Regions from separate parts of the Microvirgula sp. AG722 genome, predicted to be linked through region 1. Evidence: predicted binding sites of a transcription regulator. Region 1 holds the regulator's gene; the other holds the start of a gene.
The links. The regulator FNR, encoded in region 1, switches genes on or off when oxygen is low (the NO sensors DNR and NnrR bind a similar motif). The targets are predictions, from matches to a motif close to TTGATNNNNATCAA.
Positions count from the first base shown of each region.

Region 2: DFO50_RS14365 (ATP synthase subunit I) is a predicted target of FNR. The motif match lies at 1,513-1,526, and genes of this name have one in related genera.

Region 1 covers NZ_QLTJ01000001.1:298,623-303,266, forward strand. The annotation lists gene DFO50_RS01345 (RHS repeat-associated core domain-containing protein) at 1-486, shown strand, start outside; gene hemN (oxygen-independent coproporphyrinogen III oxidase) at 502-1,914, opposite strand; gene fnr (fumarate/nitrate reduction transcriptional regulator Fnr) at 2,018-2,773, shown strand; gene DFO50_RS01360 (flavodoxin family protein) at 2,781-3,245, opposite strand; gene DFO50_RS01365 (DUF1853 family protein) at 3,242-4,156, opposite strand; gene DFO50_RS01370 (RNA methyltransferase) at 4,162-4,644, opposite strand, start outside.
Region 2 covers NZ_QLTJ01000012.1:81,774-86,417, reverse strand. The annotation lists gene DFO50_RS14375 (ParA family protein) at 1-612, shown strand, start outside; gene DFO50_RS14370 (ParB/RepB/Spo0J family partition protein) at 615-1,460, shown strand; gene DFO50_RS14365 (ATP synthase subunit I) at 1,564-1,917, shown strand; gene atpB (F0F1 ATP synthase subunit A) at 1,932-2,723, shown strand; gene atpE (F0F1 ATP synthase subunit C) at 2,812-3,093, shown strand; gene DFO50_RS14350 (F0F1 ATP synthase subunit B) at 3,145-3,615, shown strand; gene DFO50_RS14345 (F0F1 ATP synthase subunit delta) at 3,623-4,159, shown strand; gene atpA (F0F1 ATP synthase subunit alpha) at 4,168-4,644, shown strand, end outside.

The DNA.
Region 1 (4,644 bases):
GGTTTCGGCGCATGGCGGTTGGGCAGACATCTGCGGAAAAACCCCGATTTTGACATGTCACTGAGAGTCTGGAACAAGGGGCCGGGCGTACAGACAGTCGGCATCCATGGCTCACCCCATGTGACGATCGCCGCAAACAAGCTGTTGCGCGCCCCCCAACTGGCCAGACGTATCCGCCCGCTGCTCGACGCCGACACGGACACCGTGTTGCTGGGGTCGTGTCACGCAGGCCAGGGCAACAGCATGTCATCCGTCGCCCAGGTTGTCGCAAACCGGCTGGGCAAGACTGTCGTGGCCGGCAAGGGAACCGTTTCACCCGAGTACCTCTGGAAGTCGTTCACGCTGCACAAGCTGCCGTACGAGGACGTCCGGGTCTTCCAGGCTCAGGGCATGTGGACCTCTGCGCGCACCAGCCTGGTCAATACGGTCCGGTTCGAACAGCAGAGCACAGCGATTTACCTGAGGCAGCTGTACGCACACCATTGATACGGCGTCAGCGGCTCAGATCGTCTTCGAGTAGCGGGCGTGGGTCTGTTTCTCGCGCAGATAGCGGTCGAACACCATGGCAATGGTGCGGATCAGGAAACGCCCCTGCGGCGTCACGGCGATCCACTCGTCATCCAGCTCGACCAGTCCGTCAGCCTCGTATTCGGCCAGCCGGGCCATTTCCGGCGCGAAATACTGCTTGAAGTCGATGCCGAAACCCTCGCCCATCGCTTCCATCGACAGCGAGAAGCGGCACATCAGCGCCTGAATGATTGCCCGGCGCAGCAGGTCGTCGGCACTCAGCAGCAGACCGCGGACGATCGGCAGCCGACCTTCGTCCAGCATCGCATAATACTGTTCGAGGTCTTTTGCGTTCTGGTGATAGCTGGCGCCGACCTTGCCGATGGCCGAGGTCCCGATGGACACCAGATCATGGTCGGCATGGGTCGAGTAGCCCTGGAAGTTCCGTTGCAGCCGTCCCTGGCGCAGGGCCACGGCCAGATCGTCGTCCGGCAGGGCGAAGTGGTCCATGCCGATGAATTCGTAACCGGCATCGGTCAGCATCTGCACCGCCATCTGCAGGATGTCGAGCTTGACCTCGGCCGACGGCAGATCCGCTTCGTTGATGCGCCGCTGCGGCATGAAGACCGTCGGCAGGTGGGCGTAGTTGTACAGCGCCAGCCGGTCCGGACGGATGCTGAGCACCGTCTCCAGCGTACGCCGGACCGAGTCGACGGTCTGGTGCGGCAGGCCGTAGATCAGATCGAGGCTGACCGACTTGAAGCCGGACGACCGCGCGGCGTCGATGACCGTCAGCGTCTCCTCGACACTCTGTACCCGGTTGACGGCCTTCTGCACCTGCAGATCAAAATCCTGCACCCCGACCGACATGCGGTTGAAGCCCTGGGTCGCCAGCAGCCGCACCGTGTCGGCGCTGACCTTGCGCGGATCGATCTCGATCGAGTATTCGCCAGTGGGCAACAGGTTGAAATGGCGACGGATCGCGTCCATCAGCCGCTGCATCTGCTCGTCGGACAGGAAGGTCGGCGTGCCGCCGCCGAAGTGCAGCTGGATCAGGTCCTGGCGCGGCCCCAGCCCTTCGGCATGCAGCGCCAGCTCGCGTTCGAGATAACCCAGATAGGTATCCGCACGCGTCTTGTCCTTGGTAATGACCTTGTTACAGGCGCAGTAGTAGCAGACTGTATTACAGAACGGTATATGAGCGTATAATGATACTGGCTTGGCGCTGGCGCCGATTTGCCTTTGCTCAAGGCAGTGGCGATAATCTACGCCGTTGAATTCGGTGGTAAAACGGTCTGCCGTCGGATACGAGGTGTAGCGAGGACCGCTGCCGTCGAGGCGTTCGATCAACTCTCGGTCGAAAATGAACTGGGCGGGAGCCACGTTGTCGTGAATTGCTGTCGTCATAAATGGATAAACCTCTCAGGCAGTGAACCACTTTGCCTGAATCGTGCAGGGGCGCCTTTGATAGTCGTCAAGCCTGGCATGATAACAACCTGAACGGATCATCATGGCCGAACACAATCCGCTTACTGCCCACACGCTGAAGATCTCCTGCTCGAACTGCAGTCTTCGCGAATTGTGCCTGCCCATCGGACTCAATCGCGAGGAGATGAGCCAGCTCGACGCCGTGATCCGGCAGAGTCGGCGCCTGAAGCGCGGCGAGTACCTGTTCCGCGCCGGCGAGGCGTTCAAGTCCATGTTCGCCATCCGGACCGGCTTTTTCAAGACCTGCATTTCCAGCCATGACGGCCGCGAGCAGGTCACCGGTTTCCAGATGTCCGGCGAGCTGCTGGGCCTGGATGGCGTCTCCAGCAGCCTGCACGGCTGTGATGCAATCGCGCTCGAGGATGCCGAGGTCTGTGAACTGCCGTTCTCGCGCATGACCAGTCTCGGTCGTGACATCCCGACCCTGCAGCATCATTTCTTCCGGTTGATGAGCCGTGAAATCGTCCGTGACCAGTCGGTCATGCTGCTGCTCGGCAACATGAAGGCGGAAGAACGTCTGGCCGCCTTCCTGCTCAACCTGTCCCAGCGCTTCTCCGCCCGCGGCTTCGCCGCCAACGATTTCATCCTGCGCATGAGCCGTGAGGAAATCGGTTCCTTCCTCGGTCTGAAGCTGGAAACCGTCAGCCGCACGCTGTCGAAATTCCAGGCCCAGGGCTGGATCATTGTCGAACACAAGCACATCCAGCTGATTCAGCCGGAGAACCTGAAGACCCTGGTCGGCGGCTGCCAGCAGAGCATGCCGATTGCCACCACCTGAACCCGGTTCAGAACAGTCCCAGCGACAGGCCGAGCGCCAGCGTCGCACCGACCTCGGCCGCGCGCTCCAGCGCGGCCTGGTCGGGCTCCCCATGCACGATCAGCGGCTCGCAGGCCGGCGTCAGCGGATAGCCGCGCGCAATGCGTTCGATCGCGACTCGCGCCCCGCTGCCGTCATTGCCGGCACAGATCAGGATCGCATACGGCAATCCTTCCACCCGCCCCTGGGCCGGGTAGAACGTGCGATCGAAAAAATCCTTCAGCGTGCCGGCCATGTAGCCGAAATTTTCCGGCGTGGCGACAATCAGGCCGTGACAGGCCAGCAGATCGTCGATGCCGGCCTGCTGCGCCGGCAGCAGCCGCACGTCGATCTCCCCCTCGCCCGCCTCACTGGCCGCCGCCGCCGCGGCCCGCGCCAGCTGCAGGTTGCGCCCGGTCTGACCGGCCCACAGGATCAGCAGCTGCTTCATCATTCCTTCTCCCCGCCATCCAGCGCCGCGATGCGCGCCATCAGGGTGGCCAGCCGGCCGGGCTCCGGCCAGTGCGCCGGCACCACGAAGCCGCGCGACACTTCCTGCCAGTCGTCATCGCCGACGGCCTGCATTTCCGCCACCATCAGCGCCTCTCTCCTGCCCGCCAGCCGCGCCTGCAGCTCGGCGGCGGTCTGCACGTCGGCCCGGCCAGCCCGGGCCGGGGACAGCCAGTCGAGCCGGAGCAGGTGCAGATAGCGGCTGTCGGCCGCCCGTGCCGGCCAGGCCTCCCCCTGATGCCGCCACCAGTGCACCGGTTCGCCGCTGCCGGCCGGCCGGAACAATTGCCCGCGCAACACGGTAAAGGCCGGGCAGCCGGCGAAACCGGGCGGGAGGGTCGCCGCCGCACGCGCATCGCCGGCCAGCGCCAGCTGGCGCACCAGTTGCGCACGTTTCAGCGCCAGCGCATCGCGCAGGTCGGTCCCGACCCAGCACTGCGGCGCGACTTCCAGATAGAACTTGCACGCCATTTCGACATGGAGCGGCCGTCCGTCCAGCCGCAGCAGGAAATCGAACTCACCAAGGGTATGCGCCTCGACCCGCACCGCGCGGTTGGCCGCCACCAGTTCAAGCTGCGCACTCCGCTGTGCCAGCCAGAAGGCCAGCAGCGCCTCGGCATGGGCGCCAAGGCGCCCGGTGCGCCGGGCCGCCAGCCAGTCCAGCAATACGGCAGGGCGGCGGTCCAGTGCCAGCAGCCGTTCGGCAGCCCGCGGTCCGGCCAGCAGGGCCCGGTCGAACTCGACACCGCTGTCCCACGGCGACGGCCCGAGCAGCAGTGACGCCAGTGCCCGCACCGCCGGTTCGCGCAACGAGGCCAGCAACGGCAGCAGGCGGGGATCGGCGGCGCAGTTCACGCGACTCAGTCGTGTCGGTACGGGTCCGGCCCGCAGCGGCGTTCGATCTGCTTCAGCATGCCGCGCAGGATATCGATCTCCTGCCGCTCCAGGCTGGCGCGGTCATACAGGGTGCGCAAGCGGCGCATCAGCCGTTCGCCATTGCGCCGGTCATAGAAACCGATACCGTCGAGCACCCGGTCGAGATGACCATAGAACCCTTCGACCTCTTCATGACTGGCCAGTTCGGCATTGGCCCGCAAATGATCAAGCGGAAATGCCAACTGGCTGAACAGCTCATAGCACATGACCTGTACCGCCTGGCCGAGGTTCAGCGAAAAATAGTCCGGGTTGCCGGCAATGGTGACCAGCCGGTTGCAGCGCGCGACCTCGTCGATCGACAGTCCGTAGGTTTCGTTGCCGAACACCAGTGCAACCTCGACCCCGTCGCGGGCCGCCGCCAGCAGCTCGGCACAGGCGTCGCGCGGCGCGGCCAGCGGCGTGGTCAG
Region 2 (4,644 bases), on a different contig from region 1:
CACACGGTCTATCACCTGCTGATCGATGCCGCGCCGTTCGACTCGGTATGCTGCCGCAGCGAGGCGGGAGGCTATGACCTGCTGCCGGCCAATCGCGACCTGGCTGCGGCCGAGGTCGAGCTGGTCGGTGTCGGCCAGCGCGAAACGCGGCTGCGCGCGGCGCTGGCCACGGTGAAATCCGGGTATGACTACATCCTGCTCGACTGTCCGCCGGCGCTGAACCTGCTGACCCTGAACGGGCTGGCCGCCGCTGATGGCGTCATCATCCCGATGCAGTGCGAGTACTATGCGCTCGAAGGCCTGTCCGACCTGGTGACCACGCTGCGCAAGATGCGCGGTGCGCTGAATCCGGGCATCGACATCGTCGGCCTGCTGCGGACGATGTTCGATACGCGCTCGACGCTGGCCCAGCAGGTTTCGGCCCAGCTGACCCAGCATTTCGGCGGCAAAGTGTTCACCACCGTGATCCCGCGCAATGTGCGCCTGGCGGAAGCGCCAAGCTACGGCTTGCCGGTCCTCGCCTATGATCGCGCCGCTCGCGGTGCCCGAGCCTACCTGACGCTGGCCGATGAATTGATCGCCCGGCTCGAAACCCAAGCCATACCTGCCTGATGATGTCCAAACCCAAATTCAAGGGGCTCGGACGCGGGCTCGACGTATTGCTGGCCGCCAATCCGGCCGAAGACCGTCTGGCCACGCTTCCGATCGGCGATATTCGCCCCGGTCGCTACCAGCCCCGCACCCACATGGACGAGGCGGCGCTGGCGCAACTGGCCGAATCCATCCTCGCCCAGGGGGTCATCCAGCCGATCGTCGTGCGCGAGATCGGTCTGGGCGACTACGAACTGATTGCCGGCGAACGGCGCTGGCGCGCTGCGCGCAAGGCCGGACTGGCCGAGATCCCCGCCGTGGTGCGTGCCGTGCCGGACGAGGCGGCGCTGGCCATTGCGCTGATCGAGAACATCCAGCGCGAACAACTGAACCCGCTGGAAGAGGCCCACGGCATCCAGCGGCTGATCGACGAGTTCGGCATGACCCATGAACGGGCGGCGTCCGCGCTCGGCCGTTCGCGCAGTGCGGTGACCAACCTGTTACGCTTGCTGAATCTGGCCGAGCCGGTGCAGGACCTGGTCTACGCCGGCCGCATCGACATGGGCCATGCGCGTGCGCTGCTGCCGCTGCCGGTGCTCGACCAGATCGAACTGGCGCGGGATATCGCCGAACGCGGTCTGTCGGTGCGCGATGCCGAACGGCTGGCGCAGGCGCGCCAGCAGCCCGAAGAGGACCGCAAGGCACCGCGCAAGGACCCGGACGTACTCCGGCTGGAAGAGGAAATCGCCGAAATTCTCGGCACTACCGTCCATATTCGTCATGGGTCGAAAGGCCATGGCCGTTTGGTAATTGAATATTCTGACCTGAATTCACTTGATGGTTATCTGCAGAAGCTGAAACGACAATAATGTATATCGTTAAATTCCGATATACCCATGTCTTTGCCGACGTTGACGCTCTTTGCTGCACATCAATATAATCTACGGGTTTTGACCGCGGGCGTACCCATATATGAATACGGTCGTGTTCCGGGTCGTGCGGTTGCAAATTGGATTGACCACCCTGGCGGCGCTTTGCGCCGCTTTGCTAACTGAGGATCCATCTCGCGGTGCCCTGTCCGCCCTGGCGGGGGGAGGCATCGCGATAGCGGGGTCGCTGGTGTACGCATGGTTCGCCCACGGGCGGCGGGCGCACCCCGGTGTCATCCTGCGACGGCACTTTCGTGCCGAGGCAATGAAAATGTTCGCCACGCTGATCCTGTTCGTGGTGGTCATTTCGGGTTTTTCAAGTGTGTCGGCACTGGCGTTGCTGGGCGGGTTCGCCCTGGCGCAGTCGGCATACTGGCTTGGACTTCTATCCAAATAAACGAGAGTGGGCAAATGGCTGCTAATGCTACCGAGTACATCAAGCACCACCTGACGCAGGCGACGGTGCCGCATGACGGGGGCTTCTGGGCGATCAACATCGATAGCTTCACTGTATCGCTGATCCTCGGCTTCCTGTTCCTGTTCATCTTCGCCCGCGTGGCGCGAAACTTTAGCGTCGACAAACCGGGCCGCCTGCAGCTGGCGGTCGAAATGCTGGTCGAGATGGTCGGCACCCAGGTACGCGAGATGTTCCACGCCAAGAGCGCCGTGATTGCGCCGCTGGCCCTGACCATCTTCGTCTGGGTGTTCATGATGAACGCGATGGACTTGCTGCCGGTCGACTTGCTGCCGCACATCGCCGGCCTGATCGGCGAGCATGTGTTCGGTGCCGATCCGGAACACGTCTACCTGCGCGTGGTGCCGTCTGCCGACGTCAACACGACCTTCGCCATGTCGATTTCGGTGATGTTCCTGATCATCGGCTTCTCGATCAAGGCCAAGGGCGTGGGCGGCTACGTGAAGGAGCTGTTCTCGGCCCCGTTCGGTCCGAAGCTTGCTCCGGCCAACTTCCTGCTGCAGATCATCGAACTGATCGCCAAGCCGATCTCTCTCGCCCTTCGTCTGTTCGGCAACATGTACGCCGGCGAAATGATCTTCATCCTGATCGCGTTGCTGCCGTGGTGGGCCCAGTGGCCGCTCGGCGCACCGTGGGCGATCTTCCACATCCTGATCATCACGCTGCAGGCGTTCGTGTTCATGATGCTGACCGTCGTGTACCTGAGCCTCGCCGTCGAGGATCACTAAGTTTTCCCCGTCGTCGCCGCCTTCGGGCGGTGGCGACACTGTTTTGCTTTACCCTCATCAACCTCGTCCCACCCCTTAGGAGAGATCCATGGAAGCACTCGTTTCGCAGATTCAGGGCATGACCGCACTGGCCGCAGCCATCATGATCGGCCTCGGCGCCATCGGTACCGCGCTCGGCTTCGGCATCCTGGGCGGCAAGTTCCTCGAGAGCTCGGCCCGCCAACCGGAAATGATCCCGGTTCTGCAAACCAAGCTCTTCATCATCGCCGGTCTGCTCGACGCCATCTCGATGATCGGTGTTGGTATCGCCCTGCTGTACACGTTCAACAACCCGTTCCTGGCCGCTGCCAAGGCTGCCCTGGGCGCGTAATGAACCCCGGCCCAGGCCGGATGTTGTTGAACTGACTGGAGGAAAACAAGCGTGGATATCAACGCAACACTTCTGGGACAGGCGATTACCTTCGCCATCCTGGTGTGGTTCACGATGAAATTTGTTTGGCCTCCGCTTACCAACATGATGGACGAGCGCGCCAAACGCATTGCTGATGGTTTGGCCGCCGCCGAGCGCGGCAAGCAGGATCTGGAACAGGCGAGCAAACGCGTCGAGGAACAGATCCGCACCGCCAAGCAGCAAGCAAGTGAACTCGTGCTGGCTGCGGAAAAGCGCTCTGGCCAGATCGTGGAAGAAGCGAAGCAGGCCGCACGGAGCGAAGGCGAGAAAATCATCGCCGACGCCCGTGCCGAAATCGGCCAGGAAGTGCTCCGCGCCAAGGAAGAACTGCGGGGTCAGCTTGCTGATCTGGCTGTCGCCGGCGCCGAGAAAATCCTGAAGCGCGAGATCGATCCCGCCAAGCACGCTGATCTGCTGGCCTCCATCAAAGCGGAGTTGTAATCAGCCCATGGCAGAACTCATTACCGTAGCGCGGCCATACGCCGAGGCGGTATTCCGGTTGGCTAAGGACGAAGGTCGTCTTGCCCAGTGGGAAGAAGCGCTGGTCTGGCTTGCCGCCACCGTGCGCGAACCCGCCGTCGACGCCATCGTCTCCGATCCGGAGCGTACCCCGGCCGAGATCGAAGCAATGCTGACTGGTGTTCTGGGCGATAAAGCCGATGCCGAGGTCAAGAACCTCGTCGCCGCGCTTGCCGAGAACCGCCGTCTGGTGCTCTTGCCGGCCATCGCCGACCAGTTTGACCAGCTGAAGCAGGCGGAAGAGGGCGTGCTGACCGCACATATCGCCTCCGCCTTCCCGCTTACCGACTCCCAGTCGGCCGAACTCGCAGCGACCCTCAAAGCCAAGTATGGCAAAGAGATTCAACTCGAGGTCAGCGAAGATTCTGCGCTGCTCGGCGGTGTACGCATCCAGATTGGCGACGACGTGATCGACGCCTCGGTACGCGGCAAACTGCAAGCAATGGCGGTCAGCCTCAAAAGTTAGGAGAGATCATGCAGTTGAACCCTTCTGAAATCAGCGAGCTCATTCGCGCGAAGATTCAGAACCTGCCGTCCGCCACCGAAGCGCGTACCACCGGTACGGTCATCTCGGTGACCGACGGCGTCATCCGCATTCACGGCCTCAAGGACGCGATGCAGGGTGAAATGCTCGAATTCCCGGGCAATACCTATGGCCTGGCCCTGAACCTGGAACGCGACTCCGTCGGCGCCGTGGTGCTGGGCGAGTACGAACACATTTCCGAAGGCGACGAAGTCAAGTGCACGGGTCGCATTCTGGAAGTGCCGGTCGGCCCTGAACTGGTCGGTCGTGTCGTGAACTCGCTCGGTCAGCCGATCGACGGCAAGGGTCCGATCGCCGCCAAGGCATCGAGCCCGATCGAAAAGGTCGCGCCGGGCGTGATCGAACGGAAGTCGGTGGACCAGCCGCTGCAAACCGGCCTGAAGGGCATCGATGCGATGATCCCGATC